Regions from separate parts of the Streptomyces sp. NPDC004721 genome, predicted to be linked through region 1. Evidence: riboswitches for the same ligand, from Rfam matches in the RefSeq annotation. Region 1 holds a riboswitch; the other holds the start of a gene.

Region 1 (9,791 bases):
GGTGCCAGGGGCGGGGCGCCGCGTACGGGCCGGGTTCTCCGGCCCGTACGCGGCACTCCTCGGAACGGGCCCTACTTGTTCAGACCCGGGTACAGCGGGTGCTTGTCGGCCAGGGCGCGCACCCGGGCCTTGAGGGCATCGGCGTCGTAGGACGGCTTCAGCGCCTCGGCGATCACGTCCGCGACCTCGGTGAAGTCCTCGGTCGTGAAACCGCGGGTGGCCAGGGCCGGCGTGCCGATCCTGAGGCCCGAGGTGACCATCGGCGGGCGCGGGTCGTTCGGGATCGCGTTGCGGTTGACGGTGATCCCGAGCTCGTGGAGGCGGTCCTCGGCCTGCTGCCCGTCCAGCTCGGAGTCGCGCAGGTCGACCAGGACCAGGTGCACGTCCGTACCGCCGGACAGGACGTCCACGCCGACCGCCCGGACGTCGTCCTGGACCAGGCGCTCGGCCAGGATGCGGGCGCCCTCCAGGGTACGACGCTGGCGCTCCCTGAACTCCTCGCTCGCGGCGACCTTGAAGGACACCGCCTTGGCGGCGATCACGTGCTCCAGCGGGCCGCCCTGCTGACCGGGGAACACCGCGGAGTTGATCTTCTTCGCCAGCTCGGCCGTGGACAGGATCACGCCACCGCGCGGGCCGCCCAGCGTCTTGTGGGTGGTGGTGGTGACCACGTGGGCGTGCGGCACCGGGTTCGGGTGCAGGCCCGCGGCCACCAGGCCGGCGAAGTGCGCCATGTCGACCATGAGGTACGCGCCGACCTCGTCCGCGATCCGGCGGAACGCGGCGAAGTCCAGCTGCCGCGGGTACGCGGACCAGCCGGCCACGATCAGCTTCGGCTTGGACTCCTTCGCCAGCCGCTCCACCTCGGCCATGTCGACCAGGCCGTCCTCGCCCACGTGGTAGGCGACGACGTTGTAGAGCTTGCCGGAGAAGTTGATCTTCATGCCGTGGGTCAGGTGCCCGCCGTGGGCGAGGTTCAGACCCATGATCGTGTCACCGGGCTTGAGTAGCGCGAACATCGCGGCCGCGTTCGCCTGCGCGCCGGAGTGCGGCTGCACGTTGGCGTGCTCGGCGCCGAACAGCTCCTTGATGCGGTCGATGGCGATCTGCTCGACCACGTCGACGTGCTCGCAGCCGCCGTAGTAGCGGCGGCCGGGGTAGCCCTCGGCGTACTTGTTGGTGAGGACCGAGCCCTGCGCCTCCATGACCGCCACCGGGGCGAAGTTCTCGGAGGCGATCATCTCCAGCGTGGACTGCTGGCGGTGCAGCTCGGCGTCGACCGCGGCGGCGACGTCCGGGTCGAGCTCGTGCAGGGGTGTGTTGAGAGCAGTCATGTGCGTGTACCCGATTCTCAGCCGGCCGTCTCGGCGGCGTACTCGTCGGCGGAGAGCAGGTCGGCGGGCTCCTCGGCCAGGCGCACCTTGAACAGCCAGCCGCCCTCGAAGGGCGCGGAGTTCACCAGCGACGGGTCGTTCACCACGTCCTCGTTGATCTCGGTGACCTCGCCGCTGACGGGGGAGTACAGGTCGGACACCGACTTGGTCGACTCCAGCTCACCGCAGGTCTCGCCCGCGGCCACCGTGTCGCCGACCTCCGGGAGCTGGGCGTAGACGACATCGCCGAGCGCGTTGGCCGCGAACTCCGTGATGCCGACCGTCGCCACGCCGTCCTCGACGGGCGACAGCCACTCGTGCTCCTTGCTGTAGCGCAGATGCTGAGGGTTGTTCATGGCCAGAATTCTCCTGTACGCGAGTCAGTGGTGATGAATGAGGGACTGCGAAAGGCGGGCGTGACCAGGGGTGACGTGTCTCACGTCGCCTCCGTGCCGGCTACGGCGGTGTCACGTCCGCCGCTTTGTCACTTCTGCCGCTTGTAGAAGGGCAGCGCCACGACCTCGTACGGCTCGTGGTTGCCCCGGATGTCCACACCGACACCGGCCGTGCCCGGAGCGGCGTGCGCGGCGTCGACGTACGCCATGGCGATCGGCTTGCCCAGGGTGGGGGAGGGGGCGCCGGAGGTGATCTCGCCGATCACCTCGCCGCCCGCGACGACCGCGTACCCGGCGCGCGGGACCCGGCGGCCCTCGGCGACCAGGCCGACGAGCACCCGGGGCGGCTCGGCGGCGGCGCGCTCGGCGGCGGCCACCAGCGCCTCGCGGCCCACGAAGTCGCCCTCCTTCTCGAACTTGACCACCCGGCCGAGGCCCGCGTCGAACGGGGTCAGCGAGGTCGACAGCTCGTGCCCGTACAGCGGCATGCCCGCCTCCAGGCGCAGCGTGTCCCGGCAGGACAGGCCGCACGGGACAAGACCGGCGTCCGCTCCGGCCTCGGTCAGCGCCTGCCACAGCTTCTCCGCGTCGCCCGGGGCCACGAACAGCTCGAAGCCGTCCTCGCCGGTGTAGCCGGTGCGCGCGATCAGCGCTGGGACGCCGGCGACCGTGCCGGGGAGCCCGGCGTAGTACTTCAGGCCCTCCAGGTCGGCGTCGGTGAGGGACTTCAGGATGCCGGCGGACTCGGGGCCCTGCACGGCGAGCAGCGCGTAGTCGTCCCGGTCGTCGCGCACCTCGGCGTCGAAGCCCGCCGCCCGCTCGGTCAGCGCGTCGAGCACGACCTGGGCGTTGGAGGCGTTGGCGACGACCAGGTACTCGGTCTCGCCCAGGCGGTAGACGATCAGGTCGTCCAGGATGCCGCCGTCGGCCTGGCAGATCATGGTGTAGCGGGCGCGGCCGAGGCCGACGGTGGCGATGTTGCCGACCAGGGCGTGGTTCAGCAGCGCGACGGCCTGCGGGCCGGTGACGCTGATCTCGCCCATGTGGGACAGGTCGAAGAGGCCGGCCTTCGTCCGTACGGCGATGTGCTCGTCGCGCTCGGAGCCGTAGCGCAGGGGCATGTCCCAGCCGGCGAAGTCGGTCATCGTCGCGCCGAGCGAACGGTGCAGCGCGTCGAGCGCGGTGCGGCGGGGTCGGTCGGGTTCGGTACTGCTCATCGGACGGTCTCCAAGGCATGGCAGGCGAGGACGGATCAAGTCCTCCCCATCTGTCATCGGAACCTGAGAGGTTCGCCATGACCGCCGTCGGACGGACGGTGCACGGCTTGCACCTTGGGTGGAGCCACTGCGCCAGCGGCCCGCTTTTCAGATGTGCCTCGCCCGCGCGGTAACGGTGCCTGAGAGATTCAAGGGAGGTACTTGCTCCTTCGGCGCCCCAGCGAGACGGCTGGGGACTCTCCCGCGCGGATTCAAGCGGCCGATATGCAGTTGCGCGCACATCATTGCACGCTCGGCCCGATTTGCGGCAGGGCGGCATCTGTGACCGTCCTGTGGCAGGACGTGCACGGAAACAGCGGGCGCCGCACATTACCTTCTCTTTACGATCCGTGGGGAGGAATGATGACGGCGCACAGGACCGCGTTGTACGCGACGGCCCAGGCCCCCGCCCTCTTGGTCCGCGACCTGCGGGACCTATCCGGCCGCGGCCCGCGCGTGCTGCACTTCGGCCCGCGCGACCTGGTCGTGGTGACCGGTCTGCCTGGCAGCGGCAAGTCCACGCTGATGCGGCGCGCGGTGCACGGCGTCCGCATCGACTCCCAGGACACCCGCGACCGCTGGGACGCCCGCCTGGCAGCGCACCTCCCCTACGCGCTGTACCGCCCCCTGGTCCGCCTCGCCCACTTCGCGGGGCTGCGCCGGGCGCTGCGCTCCGGGGCGGCGCTCGTGGTCCACGACTGCGGCACGCAGCCCTGGGTCCGCGCCTGGCTGGCCCGCACCGCCCGCCGCCGCGGCGGCACCCTGCACCTCGTCCTGCTGGACGTCACCCCCGGCACCGCCCTGACCGGCCAGCACGCACGGGGCCGCGGTGTCTCCCGCTACGCCTTCCACCGACACCGCCGCGCCACCGCCGCCCTGCTCCACGCGGTGGAGCGGAACACCCTGCCGGCGGGCTGCGGCTCGGCGGTCCTCCTGGACCGCGAGGCAGCGACCCGCCTGCGCCGCATCGATTTCGCCACCTGAGGACAGCATGCGGCCCGTCACGGCGGTCCACGCGGGGGAGCCCTGTTCAGCCCCGAGGGCCGCCCACCGGGCGCACTCCGCCCCACCCCGCGCGACCGCCCAGCTCACTACGCCGACACCCGGGCCCCCGGGCCCCCGGGCCCGGCTGCCACGGCGCAGCGCCCAGGACACGGACTGCCCACCGCACCGCGGCGTCTCGCGCCACGTGGACCGTTGACAGTAATGGGCGTGGCTCGGGCTGTACGGACCGCTGACCGGATCGGGGCGTGGTGCCGCGGTACGCCTTCCGGCGCCACCGCCCGGCCTGTCGGCGGAGCGTTCTGCCGAGGGGCTGCGGCTCTGCGACCCTGCTGGACCGTGAGGCGGGAGCGCTACTGCGGCGGACCGGGTTCGCGACCCGAGGACCGCGCGCAGCCCTTCGCGGCGGTTGGCGCGCGGAGCCCCGTTCGGCGCCGACACCCGACCCCGCCCGGGGCCCGCCGGCCGGCGGCGCAGTGCGCAGCGCACGGACTGTCCACCGGAACGAGGCTGGTCCGGCGCCGCGCGGACCGCTGAGTGAACCGGGACGCGTCCCGCCGCACGGCGCGCTCGCGGGGCGGGGGCGGTCGTGCTGGGCGGGTCGTCCTCCCGGCGGTTGCCCGGCGTGCGAGCCGTCTCACCGAGATGAGGGCGCCGCGCCGTTCGCGCCTCGTGGGGCGATGTGGCCGCCCACTCGGCCGGGGGCTCGTGTGGGGAGCCGTAGGCCCTGGTCGTGGGATTTTCCGTGAGGTTTGGGCGTGTACCCGATAGCCTTTCGGCCACAGCAGTGTTCACAGCAGGCGGTAGCAGATGGACTTCCCGGCGGACTTCTCCGCGGACCTTCCGGCACAGGCGCAATCCCATTCCCACGGCGGATGGCCCGGCAACGAGCTGGAGGAGGTGCTGTCCGCCTCCCTCGGTGTCCCGACCGCCGGTGGCCGGATCGTCGAGGTCCTCGGCCGGAGCCTCATCTGGGTGCCCCTGCCCAACGGCGGCGGTCCGCACAGCGGCCCGCTCGACCTGCCCACGCTGGAGATCGACGGCCAGGCGTATGTGCCGGTCTTCAGCTCCGAGGAGCAGCTCCGCCGGGCCGTGGGTCCGCACATGGCGTACACCGTCGCGCCCGCCGTCGACTTCGCGCGCGGACTGCCCCCGCAGGCCGGCATCGCGCTCAACCCGGACGGCGTGGTCGGCGTCCCGCTGCCGCCGGCCGCGGTGGCCGAATTGTGCCGGGCGGGGCGCACCCCGCTGGACGGCCTGTCGAACGGCGGCCGCGTCCGCCTCTTCGAACCGGACTGGCAGGACGACCCGGTGGACTTCCTCGCCGCCGCCGGCGCCGAGTTCGCCGAGACCGGCGTGGTCAGCACCGCCCGCCGCTGCCTGGCCGCCGTCGAGACGGACGACCCGGTCATGTTCATAGGCGTCGAACTGTCCCAGTGGGAGGGCGACCCGCAGGCCGCCCCCCTGGACGCCCTGGGCCGCGCCCTGACGAAGAACCCGGCCGGGTGGCCGGTCAACCTGGTCCTCCTGGACGTGGCCCAGGATCCCGTGGCGGACTGGATGAGGGAGAACGTCCGCCCGTTCTACCAGCACGCCCACTGAGCCCGACCCGGGACGCCGGGGAAGCGCACACGATCCGCAGCCGGCGGCGCACGGCGAGTCCCCGGCCGCCGGACGGCGGCTCTAAGCTAGGCCTGCCGTCACCTTCCCGCCTGCCCGCCGGGCGGACGACGGGAAGGTGACGACAGGACCCGGCCCACGGCTCGGTCGAAACGTCGGTTGTATGGAGGGGCGGTACAAGTGAGCGCCAGCGGCACCACGGCCGGGCAGGTCGAGCAGACGCTGCGCCAGGTGACGCCCGGGCGTTACGACGCCTACGAGGCGCTGCTGCGCGCGCTGGCGACCCCGTCCTCCGGCCAGGTCTGGATGCTGCTCTGGCACGGCCAGGCGGGCTCCCCCGACGCCCAGTACGGCCACATGGAGGTCGACGGCCACGGCTACGCGCCCTGCGTGACCTCCGCCCAGGAGCTGTCGGCGAGCGGCTGGAACCGTTCGTACGAGGTCGTGGACAGCCTCGACGTGGCCCGCACCCTCTACCCCGACCACTACGGCCTCTGGCTGAACCCGCACGCCCCGGGCGGCGGCGTCGGCATCCCGTGGCTGGACCTGCGTCGCATCGCCACCGGTCTTGACCGCCAGCCCGCGGGCCCCCTCCGGCTGTCCGAACCCGCCGTAGAGGCCCCGCAGTTCTACGCCCTGCTCACCCAGAACGCCCACCGTACCCCGGCCCTGCGCTCGCTGCGCCGCGCCTGGGTGCAGCCCGCGCTCGGAGCGCCGTATCTCGCCATCGGTCTCGACGTGTACGACACCTCGCCGCCGGCCGTCGACTCGGTGCGCGTGATGATGCAGCAGTCCATCGGCGCCGTCCCCGACGGGCTGCCGGTGTCGACGGTCGCGATGTCCGACGAGTACGACCCGGTCGCGATGTGGCTGCGCGCCAACTCCCGTCCGTTCTACGACCGGGAGACCCCCGCGGCCCCCGCGCAGGCCCCGGCGGCCGGCTACGGCTATCCGCCGGTGCGCGGCGGCTACTGATCCGTCCGGTCCGTCCGCCGGCAGGGCTCACGCACCGGTGATCCTCTGCGCGCGTAGATGGATGCGGATGGTCCGTTTTTGCTGTGGGCCGCCCCAACTGGTCCCTGTCCGACCCCCGTTACCCACTGTCCGGATAACGGAACCCCACTACCCGCATCACGTTTGCGCATCCATTCACCGCCAAGACTGGCAACAGATCACCATGGCGTTGAAGACTCCCGCACCAAGGGGCGTTCGCCCCTGTGTACGACGGACTGAACAGCCGCCACAGCGGCAAGCGCGGGCCGGCCACCGCCGGTTGAGAGGGGTCCCTGCCAGATGACGGCACCACTGCACGAGCCGACCGCGGAAGCGGCCCCGAGCGCTGCCGACGAGGCGACGGCCGCCGGCGTCGCTGCCAAGGCGGTACAGGGGCGTTCCCTGGGCCGGATCGCCTGGGAGCGCCTCAAGCGGGACAAGCTCGCCCTGACGGGCGGCATCATCGTGCTCCTGCTCATCCTGGTCGCGCTGCTCGCGCCCGTGATCGCGCACGTCGTCGGTCAGGACCCCGAGCTGCACCACGAGGACCTGATCGACCCGCTCTTCGGCACCCCCAAGGGTTCCCTCGGCGGCATGAGCGGCGACCACCTCCTCGGCGTCGAGCCGGTCAGCGGCCGCGACATCTTCGCCCGCATCGTCTATGGCGCCCAGATCTCGCTGCTCGTGGGCTTCCTCTCCGCCGTGGTCGCCGTCATCCTGGGCACCGTCCTCGGCATCCTCGCCGGCTTCTTCGGCGGCTGGGTGGACGCGGCCATCAGCCGGGTCATGGACGGCCTGCTCGCCTTCCCGCAGCTGCTGTTCATCATCGCGCTGGTCTCCGTCATGCCGAGCGAGATGCTCGGCCTGTCCGGCACTGGTGTGCGCGTCTTCGTGATGATCCTGGTCATCGGCTTCTTCGGCTGGCCCTACATCGGCCGCGTGGTGCGCGGCCAGACGCTCTCGCTGCGTGAACGCGAGTACGTCGAGGCGGCGCGCTCGCTCGGCGCCGGCCGCTTCTACATCCTGTTCAAGGAGCTGCTGCCCAACCTCGTGGCGCCGATCATCGTGTACACGACGATGATGATCCCGACCAACATCCTCACCGAGGCCGCGCTCAGCTTCCTCGGCGTGGGCGTCAAGCCGCCGACCGCCTCCTGGGGCCAGATGCTCTCGACTGCCATCGACTACTACCAGGCGGACCCCATGTACATGGTGGTCCCCGGTGTGGCGATCTTCATCACCGTCCTTGCCTTCAACCTCTTCGGCGACGGCGTGCGGGACGCGCTCGACCCCAAGGGCTCCCGCTGAACTGCCCTACCCCCAGCGACCCGTGCACCTACACGGGGTCTCTCATCTATCCGGAGGATCCGAGAACGTGACTACCCAACGCACCTCAGGGCGGCGCAAGCAGGCCGTGGCCGCTGCTGCTGTGGTCGCCGCGCTGCTGACCACGGCGGCGTGCGGCGGCGGCAAGGACGACAACGGCGGTGGTGGCGGCGGTTCGAAGACCGGCGCGGCCGGCTTCGACGCAGCCAACAACAAGGTCGCCCAGGCATCCGAGGCCAAGAAGGGCGGCACGCTGAAGTTCGCCTCCGCCCAGGACGCCGACTCGTGGGACACCACGCGCGGCTACTACGGCATGATGTGGAACTTCTCCCGCTACTACAGCCGCCAGCTGGTCACGAACAAGACGGAGCCCGGTAAGGCCGGCGCCGAGCTGACCCCGGACCTCGCCACGGATCTCGCCAAGGTCACCGACGGCGGCAAGACCTACACCTACACGCTGCGCGACGACGTGACGTGGGAGGACGGCAAGCCGATCACCTCCAAGGACATCAAGTACGGCATCGAGCGCGTCTGGGCGCAGGACGTGCTGTCCGGCGGTCCGACCTACCTGAAGGAGGTCCTGGACCCGGACGGCAAGTACCAGGGCCCCTACAAGGACAAGGACAAGGAACACCTGGGTCTGAAGGCGATCGACACGCCGGACGACAAGACCATCGTCTTCCACCTGCCGAAGGCCAACTCGGACTTCGAGCAGATGCTGTCCCTGATCTCCGCGTCCCCCGTCCGGCAGGACATGGACACCAAGTCCAAGTACGGTCTGCACCCGTTCTCTTCGGGCCCGTACAAGTTCGCCTCGTACGACCCCGGCAAGGACCTGAAGCTCGTCCGCAACACCGAGTGGAAGCAGGCCTCGGACCCGATCCGCAAGGCCTACCCGGACGAGATCACCATCAAGTTCTTCTCGAACGCCAACGACATGGACCAGCGCCTGATCGCCGGTGACTACGACCTGGACCTGAACCAGACCGGTATGTCGCCGCAGGGCCGCCAGACCGCCCTGAAGAAGTACAAGGGCAACCTGGACAACCCGGTCTCCGGCTACGTCCGTTACGCGGTCTTCCCGCAGAGCGTGGAGCCGTTCGACAACATCCACTGCCGCAACGCCGTGATCTACGGCGCGGACCACGTGTCGCTGCAGACCGCGCGCGGTGGCCCGGTCGCCGGCGGTGACATCGGCACCAACATGCTGCCCCCGTCGGTGCCGGGCGCCGAGGGCCAGAAGTACGACCCGTTCGAGCTGGCCACCGCCAACAAGAACGGCAACGTCGAGAAGGCCAAGGAAGAGCTGAAGGCCTGCGGCAAGCCGAACGGCTTCAAGACCACCATCGCCGTCCGCAACAACAAGCCGGTCGAGGTGGCCACCGCCGAGTCGCTCCAGGCGTCGCTGAAGAAGATCGGCGTCGACGTCCAGATCGACCAGTACGACGGCTCGCAGACCACCGGCATCATCGGTAGCCCCGCGAACGTGAAGAAGAAGGGCTACGGCATCATCATCATGGGCTGGGGCCCGGACTTCCCGTCCGTCCAGGGCTTCGGTCTGCCGCTGTGGAACAGCAAGTACATCCTGCAGAGCGGTAACAACAACTACGCCCTGATCAAGGACAAGGCGATCGACGGCCTGTTCGACGACTACGTCAACGAGCTGGACGACGCCAAGAAGGCCGAGATCGCCACGCAGATCAACCACAAGGTCATGGAGGGCGGCTACTACATGCCCTTCGTCTTCGAGCGGTTCATCAACTGGCGCTCCGACCGGCTGGCGAACGTCTACACGTCGGCCGGCTACAGCGGCATGTACGACTTCG
Region 2 (9,791 bases), on a different contig from region 1:
CAGCCTCGCCGCGAGCATCACCTCCGGTGCCCCCGCCGACGTGTTCGCCGCCGCCAGCACCAAGACCATGGCGATCGTGACCGACAAGGAGGACGCGGCCGGCACCCCGGTCACCTTCGTCCGCAACCAGCTCGAGATCGCGACCGCGCCGGGCAACCCGGACAAGATCTCCTCGCTGAAGGACCTCACCGGGCCCGCCCTGAAGGTCGTCCTGTGCGACAGGACCGTGCCCTGCGGCGCCGCCGCCCAGAAGGTACTGGACGCGAGCCACCTCAAGCTGACCCCGGTCTCCTACGAGCAGGACGTCAAGAGCGCCCTGACCAAGGTCGAGCTGAAGGAGGCCGACGCGGCCCTCGTCTACAAGACCGATGTGAAGGCCGCCGCCGGCAGGGTCCAGGGCGTGGAGTTCCCCGAGTCGGCCGAGGCCGTCAACGACTACCCGATCACCCTGCTCAAGAACGCGCCCAACGCCACCGCGGCCAAGGCGTTCGTCGAGCTGGTGACGTCGGCCGAGGGCCAGAAGGTCCTGACCGGGGCCGGGTTCCTGAAGCCGTGACCGAGATCGACGAGGCCCGCGCCGTGCCCCGCAAGAACGGGTCGCGGCGCGGCCGCGCGCTCGGCGGGGCCCCGCTGCCCCTGCTGGTCCCCGCCCTGGTCGGCCTGGCCTTCCTGCTGCTGCCGCTGATCGCGCTGCTGATCCGGGCCCCCTGGCGCAGCCTGCCGGACCAGCTGACCAGCGCCGAGGTGTGGCAGGCGCTCCAGTTGTCCCTGGTCAGCGCCACCGCCGCCACCGCGGTGAGCCTGGTGCTCGGCGTCCCGCTGGCCTGGCTGCTGGCCCGTACGGACTTCCCTGGACGCGGATTCGTCCGGGCGCTGGTCACGCTGCCGCTCGTGCTGCCCCCGGTCGTGGGCGGTGTGGCCCTGCTGCTGGCCCTGGGGCGCAACGGTGTCGTCGGGCAGTGGCTGGACTCCTGGTTCGGAATCACGCTGCCGTTCACCACGGCCGGGGTGGTGGTCGCGGAGGCGTTCGTGGCCATGCCGTTCCTCGTGATCAGCGTCGAGGGCACGTTGCGGGCCGCCGACCCGCGCTACGAGGAGGCGGCCACGACGCTGGGCGCATCCCGCTTCACCGCGTTCCGCCGGGTCACCCTGCCGCTGATCGCGCCGGGCATCGCCGCGGGCGCCGTGCTCGCCTGGGCGCGGGCACTCGGCGAGTTCGGCGCGACGATCACCTTCGCCGGCAACTTCCCCGGCCGTACGCAGACCATGCCGCTGGCCGTCTACCTGGCCCTGCAGAACGACCCGGCGGCGGCGATCGCCCTGAGCCTGGTGCTGCTCGCGGTGTCGATCGCCGTACTGGCGGGTCTGCGGGACCGTTGGATGACGGCCTCCTGATGAATCCGCCGTCGATCCCGAGCCGCCCCGTATCCCAGGACGTTCACCTCATGACCGACATCGACCGGACCACTGCCGGCGTACGTGCCGAGGGCGTGCCCGGGGAGGGCCTGGACGCCCGCCTCGTCGTCGACCGCGGCGGCTTCCGCCTGGACGTCGCGCTCACCGCCGCCCCCGGCGACGTGGTGGCACTGCTTGGCCCGAACGGCGCCGGGAAGACGACGGCTCTGCGCGCGCTGGCGGGCCTGGTCCCGCTCACCGGCGGCCATCTGCGCCTGGACGGCGCCGCGCTGGACCGCACGCCGCCGGAGGCACGCCCGGTCGGCGTGGTCTTCCAGGACTACCTGCTGTTCCCGCACCTGTCGGCCCTGGACAACGTGGCGTTCGGGCCGCGCTGCCGGGGCGCGTCCAAGGCCGAGGCCCGCGCGCAGGCCGCGCGGTGGCTGGACCGGATGGGACTGGCCGACCACACCGGTGCCAAGCCCCGCCGCCTCTCCGGCGGCCAGGCGCAGCGCGTGGCCCTGGCCCGCGCCCTGGCCACCGGGCCCCGGCTGCTACTGCTCGACGAACCGCTCGCCGCGCTCGACGCCCGCACCCGGCTGGAGGTCCGCGCCCAGCTGCGCCGACACCTGGCCGAGTTCGAGGCCGTCGCCGTCCTGGTCACCCATGACCCGCTGGACGCGATGGTGCTGGCCGACCGGCTGGTCGTCGTCGAGCACGGCCGTGTCGTCCAGGAGGGCACGCCGTCGGAGATCGCCCGCCATCCGCGCACCGACTACGTCGCGCAGCTCGTGGGCCTGAACCTCTACCGCGGTGAGGCGGAGGGCCACTGCGTCCGTCTCGCGGCCGGTCCCGCCATCACCACCACCGAGGACCTGACGGGAGAGGTCTTCGTGGCCTTCCCGCCGAGCGCGGTCACTCTCCACCGGGATCGCCCCTCGGGCTCCAGCGCGCGCAACCTGTGGCACTGCGAGGTCGCCGGTCTTGAGACCCATGGCGACCAGATCCGCGCCGACCTGACCGGCGAACTCGCCCTCACCGCGGACCTGACCACGGTCGCGGCCGCCGAGCTGGAACTGCACCCGGGCGCGGCGGTCTGGGCGACGGTCAAGGCGGCGCAGACCCACGCCTACCCGGCCTGAGGCACCGGTCGCCCTACGGTGGGTGATCACCACGTCCCCCACCCACCGCGAGGCACGCCCATGAGCCTGAGCATGCGCAACCAGTTGCCCGGCACGGTCACCACCGTCACCCCCGGCGAGGCGATGGCCCTCGTTCACGTGCGCCTGGACGGAGGCGGACAGCTCACGTCCGCGATCACCAGGGACGCCGTCGAGGACCTGCGTCTGACCGAGGGCAGCGCCGTACGCGCCCTGGTGAAGTCGACGGAGGTGTCCCTGGCGACCGGGCCGGTCGAGGGCCTGTCCATCCGCAACCGGCTGCCGGGCACCGTCACCGGGATCGCCCTGGGCGCGGCCATGGCGTCCGTCCGGGTCGAGGTGGAGGGCGGCGAGCTGACCGCCGCGATCACCAGGGACGCCGCCACGGAACTCGGCCTGGCGACGGGCACACGCGTCACCGCCCTGATCAAGTCGACCGAGGTCTCCCTGGCCACCGTGTGACACGCCGGGAAAAGCCCTGGGGCCCCCGCCCGGATCGGACGGGAGCCCCATAAGCCGCTCGATCAGTCCTCGTACGCGTCCAGCGGCGGGCAGGAGCAGACGAGGTTGCGGTCACCGAAGGCCTGGTCGATCCGGCGCACCGGCGGCCAGTACTTGTCGGCCACCGAGACCCCGGCCGGGAAGACGGCCTCCTCACGGGTGTAGCCGTGCTGCCACTCCCCGCCGAGCGCGGCGGCGGTGTGCGGGGCGCCGTACAGCGGGTTGTCGTCCGCCGGCCACTGGCCGGAACCGACCTTCTCGATCTCGGCGCGGATCGCGATCATCGCGTCGCAGAACCGGTCCAGCTCGGCCAGGTCCTCGGACTCGGTCGGCTCGATCATCAGCGTGCCGGCCACCGGGAACGACATCGTCGGCGCGTGGAAGCCGTAGTCGATCAGCCGCTTGGCCACGTCGTCCACGCTCACCCCGGTCGCCTTGGTCAGCGGGCGCAGGTCGATGATGCACTCGTGGGCGACCAGGCCGCCGGGACCGGTGTAGAGCACCGGGTAGTGCGGCTCGAGGCGCTTGGCGACGTAGTTGGCGCTGAGCACGGCGACCTGCGTGGCCCGCTTGAGGCCCTCGCCGCCCATCAGGCGGACGTAGGCCCAGGAGATCGGCAGGATGCCTGCCGAGCCCCACGGCGCGGCCGAGATCGGGCCGACTCCGGTCTCCGGGCCGGCGTCGGGCTGGAGCGGGTGGTTGGGCAGGTACGGCGCCAGGTGGGAGCGCACACCGACCGGGCCGACGCCGGGACCGCCGCCGCCGTGCGGGATGCAGAACGTCTTGTGCAGGTTCAGGTGGGAGACGTCGCCGCCGAAGTGGCCCGGCTTGGCGAGGCCCACCAGGGCGTTGAGGTTGGCGCCGTCGACGTACACCTGGCCGCCGGCCTCGTGGACCTGCGCGCAGATGTCGGCGACGTGCTCCTCGAACACGCCGTGCGTGGACGGGTAGGTGATCATCAGCACGGCCAGCTGCTCGCGGTACTGCTCGATCTTCGCCCGCAGGTCCTCGACGTCGATCTCGCCGTCCTCGGAGGTCTTGACGACGATGACCTTCATGCCGGCCATCACGGCGCTGGCGGCGTTGGTGCCGTGCGCGGAGGACGGGATGAGGCAGATGGTGCGCTGCTCGTCGCCGTTGGCACGGTGGTAACCGCGCACGGCGAGCAGACCGGCCAGCTCGCCCTGGGAGCCGGCGTTCGGCTGAAGGGAGACCTTGTCGTAGCCGGTGACCTCGGCGAGACGTTCCTCCAGCTCGCGGATGAGGGTGAGGTAGCCCTGCGCCTGCTCGGCGGGCACGAAGGGGTGCAGCTGCCCGAACTCCGGCCAGGTGACCGGCTCCATCTCGGTCGTCGCGTTGAGCTTCATGGTGCACGAGCCCAGCGGGATCATGCCGCGGTCGAGCGCGTAGTCGCGGTCGGACAGCCGGCGCAGGTAGCGCAGCATCGCGGTCTCGGACCGGTACTGGTGGAAGACCGGGTGGGTGAGGTAGGCGTCGTCGCGCAGCAGCGCCTCGGGCAGCGCGTCCTCGGCGGCGGCGTCCAGCGCCTCGATGTCGCCCCCGACGCCGAAAGCGGCCCACACGGCGCGCAGCCGGTCCCGGGTGGTGGTCTCGTCGCAGGCGACCGAGACGTGGTCGGCGTCGACCAGGCGCAGGTTCACGCCGCCCTCGCGGGCCGCGGCGACGACCTCGGCGGCACGCCCCTCCGCCTTGACGGTCAGGGTGTCGAAGTACGCGCCGTGCACGACCTCGAGACCGCCGGCCTCGAGACCCTCGGCGAGGACCGTGGCGTAGCGGTGGGTACGCAGCGCGATGTCCCGCAGGCCCTCGGGGCCGTGGTAGACCGCGTACATGCCGGCCATGACGGCGAGCAGCACCTGGGCGGTGCAGATGTTGCTGGTGGCCTTCTCGCGGCGGATGTGCTGCTCACGGGTCTGCAGGGCGAGGCGGTACGCCTTGTTGCCGTCGGCGTCGACGGAGACGCCGACCAGGCGGCCGGGCAGGCTGCGCGCGAACTTCTCGCGCACCGCCATGTAGCCGGCGTGCGGGCCGCCGAAGCCCATCGGCACACCGAAGCGCTGGGTGGTGCCGACTGCGATGTCCGCGCCGAGCTCGCCGGGCGACTTCAGCAGGGTGAGCGCGAGCAGGTCGGCGGCGATGGTGACCACGGCGCCCAGCTCGTGTGCCTGGTCGATGACGGGCTTCAGGTCGCGCACGGCACCGGAGGCGCCCGGGTACTGCAGGAGCACGCCGTTGATCTCGCGCTCGGCGATCTCGGCGGGGATGCCCGCGCCCAGGTCGGCGACGACGACCTCGACGCCGGTCGGCTCGGCGCGGGTCTCGATGACGGCGATGGTCTGCGGCAGCGCGTCCGCGTCGACCAGGAACAGGCCCTTCTTGTTCTTGCCCATGCGCCGGGACAGCGCCATGGCCTCGGCGGCGGCGGTGCCCTCGTCGAGCAGCGACGCGCCGGAGGTCGGCAGACCGGTCAGGTCGGCGACCACGGTCTGGAAGTTCAGCAGCGCCTCGAGGCGGCCCTGGGAGATCTCCGGCTGGTAGGGGGTGTAGGCGGTGTACCAGGCCGGGTTCTCCATGACGTTGCGCAGGATGACCGGCGGGGTGAAGGTCCCGTAGTAGCCGAGTCCGATCATCGAGCCGAGGACCTGGTTGCGGTCGGCGAGGGAGCGCAGCTCGGCCAGCACCTCGGCCTCGGTGCGGGCGCCGGGCAGGTCGAGCGCGTCGGCGTTCTTGATCACATCGGGCACCGCGGCGGCGGTGAGCTCGTCGAGCGAGCCGTAGCCGACCTGCGCGAGCATCTTGGCCCGCGCCTCCTGGTCGGGCCCGATGTGGCGCTGTTCGAAGGGGATGCCCTGTTCGAGCTCGGAGAGCGGAATGCGCTGGGCGGTCATTGCGGAGGCCTCCTGGTCTGACACGACCTTCGAGGGACACCCCGGCACGGGTGCCCCGACGGCCTCCCCCTCTGTCATCTCAACCTGAGAGCTTCACCGGGCCGCCCGAGGGCTCCCGGTTTTCACCGTCGGTGAGAGCGGAAGCCGTCGACAACCGCTCTGCTTTCCAGAGTGACCTCGTCCGTGCGGTACGTGGGCCTGAGAGATTCCGGGGAGGATTTGCTCCTTCGGCGCCCCCGGTGGTGCCGGAGGGCTCTCCCGCACGGGGTCAGCAGCCGTTGCCAGAGTACCAGCGGGCCGGCCGCACGGGTCTTCGAGTGGCCGCCATGCTGAATGTGCTCTTTTGTAGTGGTTACGGATGAGTTGCGACCACGTGGAGGGACAGTGCAGACGGAGATCGATCCGCGCAACCTGATCGGCCGCAAGGCGTTCGACCGCAGCGGCCACAAGATCGGCACGGTGGACGAGGTCTACCTCGACGACGCGACCGGTGTGCCGGAGTGGGCGGCCATACGCACCGGCTTGTTCTCCCGGGACGCCTTCGTCCCCCTGGAGCCCAGCGAACTGGTCGAGGGCGCCCTGCGCGTCCCCTTCGACCGCGCACTGATCAAGGAGGCCCCCGACTTCGGCGTGGGCCGCCATCTGTCCCCGGAGCAGGAACTGCAGCTCTACCACCACTACGGCCTCGACGTGGCCCCTCCGCCGACCGTTCCGGACCACCACTTCGGCAAGCTGGCAGGCTCCGGCTCGGGCCCGGACGAGAGCTGAGCCGGCGGGACCGGAGGTACCGAAGGAACCAGCGGAAGAGGCTCGGCCGGCTCCAGGTCCGGGTCGTCCATGAGGAAGGTGCGTACCCGGCCCGGCGCGGAGTCGGGGGTCTCGAAGCGCACGGTGACGCGGCCGAGACCGCTGCCCTGCACCCATCCGTGGCCGTACTCGGCGTGCCGTACGTCGTGGCCCGCCGGCCACCGCCGCTCGGTGGGTGCCGGCTGCCGCTCGGCGGGTTCCTCCGGCCGCTCCTCGACCGGGCCCTTCGCCTGCGCGCCCGCGGCCTGCGCGAACAGGTCCTCCTGGGTGTAGTCGGCGAGCCCGGACACGCCCACGCCGAGCAGCCGTACGCCGCCGGTGGTGTCCACGGAGTCCAGCAGCCGGGCGGCCGCCTCCCGTATCACCGCGGGGTCGTCGGTGGGTCCGCGCAGGGTCTCGGAGCGGGTCAGGGTGGAGAAGTCGTAACGGCGCACCTTCAGCACGATGGTGCGCCCCGACAGACCGGCCCCGCGCAGCCGCCGCACGCACCGGTCGGCCAGTCGCTGCACCTCCAGGGCCACCCGGACGCGGTCGTGGATGTCCACGTCGTAGGTGTCCTCGACGGACACCGACTTCGTCTCGCGCTCGGCGACGACGGGACGCTCGTCGTGGGCCAGCGCCATCGCGTACAGCGCGTGCCCGTGCGCTTTGCCGAGCAGCCGTACGAGCTCGTCCTCGCCGGCCTCGGCGATCTCCTCGACGGTGTGGATCCCGGCCCGCCGCAGATGGTCGCCCGTGGCCGGGCCCACCCCCGGCAGGGTCCGCACGGACAGCGGACCGAGCAGGGCCCGCTCGGTGCCGGGCTCGATGAGCACCAGCCCGTCGGGCTTGGCCTGCTCGGAGCCGATCTTGGCGAGCATCTTGGCGGCGGCCAGCCCCACGGACCCCGTGAGCCCCGTGACGGCCCGGATGTCGGCACGCAGCTTCGTCCCCGCCAGCCGGGCTGACTCCGCGTCCCAGGCGGCTCCCCCGGCCTCCAGGTCCACGAACGCCTCGTCCAGGCTCAGCGGCTCCACGAGGGGCGACAGCGCCCGCAGGAGGCCCATCACCCGCTCGCTGATGGAGCGGTAGAAGGCGAAGCGCGGCACGAGGTACGCGGCGTTCGGCGCCAGCCGCCTCGCCTGGGCCATGGGCATCGCGGAGTGAACGCCGAAGACGCGCGCCTCGTACGACGCCGTGGCCACCACCCCGCGCGGTCCCAGCCCGCCCACGACCACGGCCTTCCCGCGCAGACTCGGCTTGGACGCCTGCTCCGCGGAGGCGAAGAAGGCATCCATGTCGAGATGGAGGATCGTGGGTGCGGTTCTCACATCTACGATGCTGCACCACGCCACTGACAATGCCCCGGTTCCGGCGGCACCCGTACGGGCTCTCGAAGCCGGTCCGGGGGCCGAGCGGGCTGATCGGGCTGATGGGGTCAGGTCGGTGACCGAAACGACCGAAGCCGGCCGAGGGGCCGCTCAGACGGCCCGGTTGCGCCGCCGGGCGAGCTCGTCGCCCGGGTTGTGCCCCACGAGCGTCTCCCCGGTGTCGATGCGCTCACCGTGCAGTTGCGACAGCGCGCTCTCCACATCGCGCCACACCACGCCGACGGCGATGCCGAAGATTCCCTGACCGCCCTGGAGCAGGGCGTGCACCTCGTCGGGCGATGTGCACTCGTACACCGTGGCACCATCGCTCATCAGCGTCATGCGCTCCAGGTCACGCAGACCGCACGCGCGCAGATGCTGGACGGCGCTACGGATGTTCTGCAGCGACACGCCGGTGTCGAGGAACCGCTTGACGATCTTCAGGACGACGACGTCCCGGAAGCTGTAGAGACGCTGGGCGCCGGACCCGTGGGCGGGACGCACGCTCGGCTCGACCAGCCCGGTGCGCGCCCAGTAGTCCAGTTGCCGGTAGGTGATGCCCGCGGCCGCGCAGGCCGTCGGACCGCGGTAGCCGATCTGCTCGGTCGCCATGGCCGCCGCCCCTCCGCTGCTCGGCACCGCCGTCGGTCGCTGCGGAGCACGACCGGCCACGCCCCCGGCAGGGGGATACCCCCCGCTCGGTCGGAGCCGAGAGCTCGGGGGAGGGTACGGACCGCTTCCCCCGGCATTGCGTCCGGGGGCACCCCCAGCCGTACCGTCGCCGCTGCTTCTCACGCCGACCTCCGTCCTTGACCTGCCTCCTCGACGGTAGGCAGTCACCAGGGGTGCGTCAACGATCGCCACACTCGGCACGCCGAGTGATAATCACCCTAAGAGTGGTTTCGCGTACCCCAACGCCGGGAAAGGCTATCCGAATGCCACGGAGGGAGGCCGCAGGACCGTCTCCCGTGGCCCCTGCGGGCGCTTCACTGGCTGCTGGTGCCGAAGTCCTCCGGCGAGATCTGGTCGAGGAACTCGCGGAACTTCTCCACCTCGTCCTCCTGCTCGTCCGGGATCGCGATGCCCGCGTCGTCGAGCACCGTGTCGCTGCCGAAGATCGGCGTCCCGGTACGCAGGGCCAGCGCTATGGCATCGGACGGCCGGGCGCTCACCTCGACACCGCTGGCGAACACCAGCTCGGCGTAGAAGACGCCTTCACGCAGGTCCGTGATGCGCACTTCCGTGAGTTCCTGGCCGACCGCTTCCAGCACGTCCTTGAACAGGTCGTGGGTCAGCGGTCGCGCAGGGGCCATGCCCTGTTGGGCGAAGGCGATCGCCGTCGCCTCCCCTGGCCCGATCCAGATGGGGAGGTAACGGTCGCCTCCCACTTCACGCAGGAGCACGATCGGCTGGTTGGAGGGCATCTCGACCCGGACACCTACGACATCGAGCTCGTTCACACAGCAACCCTAGGCGGTGCCCCGACCGTTTGGGTAGTCGGGCCGGGCATGGGAGGAGGATCCAGCCGCCTCCCTGGGCCCGCTCACGGCAGCCGCACCCCCAGCGCGGTCTGGACGAGCACCGTGTGCAGCCGGACCGTGAGCTCCGCGAGCTCCTTGGCGCGGGCCTCCGCATGTGCCCTGGTCTGCGGGTTGCGATGCCGCTTGAGC

Evidence for each region. A riboswitch is a leader RNA that binds a small molecule or an ion and turns the genes downstream of it on or off. The one in region 1 is predicted to bind glycine.
Region 2: linked by a shared signal. The riboswitch ahead of gcvP (aminomethyl-transferring glycine dehydrogenase) and the one ahead of gcvT (glycine cleavage system aminomethyltransferase GcvT) in region 1 are both predicted to bind glycine.

What each region holds. Positions count from the first base shown of each region.
Region 1 covers NZ_JBSGBZ010000009.1:192,325-202,115, reverse strand. Annotated here, with positions in the region: gene glyA (serine hydroxymethyltransferase) at 72-1,334, opposite strand; gene gcvH (glycine cleavage system protein GcvH) at 1,352-1,729, opposite strand; gene gcvT (glycine cleavage system aminomethyltransferase GcvT) at 1,858-2,985, opposite strand; glycine riboswitch at 3,026-3,142, opposite strand; glycine riboswitch at 3,143-3,239, opposite strand; gene ACWEK3_RS11095 (AAA family ATPase) at 3,388-4,008, shown strand; gene ACWEK3_RS11090 (enhanced serine sensitivity protein SseB) at 4,837-5,628, shown strand; gene ACWEK3_RS11085 (enhanced serine sensitivity protein SseB C-terminal domain-containing protein) at 5,827-6,621, shown strand; gene ACWEK3_RS11080 (ABC transporter permease) at 6,940-7,947, shown strand; gene ACWEK3_RS11075 (ABC transporter substrate-binding protein) at 8,015-9,791, shown strand, end outside.
Region 2 covers NZ_JBSGBZ010000074.1:7,290-17,080, reverse strand. Annotated here, with positions in the region: gene modA (molybdate ABC transporter substrate-binding protein) at 1-556, shown strand, start outside; gene modB (molybdate ABC transporter permease subunit) at 562-1,395, shown strand; gene ACWEK3_RS37440 (ABC transporter ATP-binding protein) at 1,446-2,537, shown strand; gene ACWEK3_RS37435 (TOBE domain-containing protein) at 2,598-3,017, shown strand; gene gcvP (aminomethyl-transferring glycine dehydrogenase) at 3,080-5,965, opposite strand; glycine riboswitch at 6,142-6,236, opposite strand; gene ACWEK3_RS37425 (PRC-barrel domain-containing protein) at 6,350-6,733, shown strand; gene ACWEK3_RS37420 (DNA polymerase IV) at 6,643-8,082, opposite strand; gene ACWEK3_RS37415 (MerR family transcriptional regulator) at 8,233-8,916, opposite strand; gene ACWEK3_RS37410 (bifunctional nuclease family protein) at 9,108-9,581, opposite strand; gene ftsR (transcriptional regulator FtsR) at 9,665-9,791, opposite strand, start outside.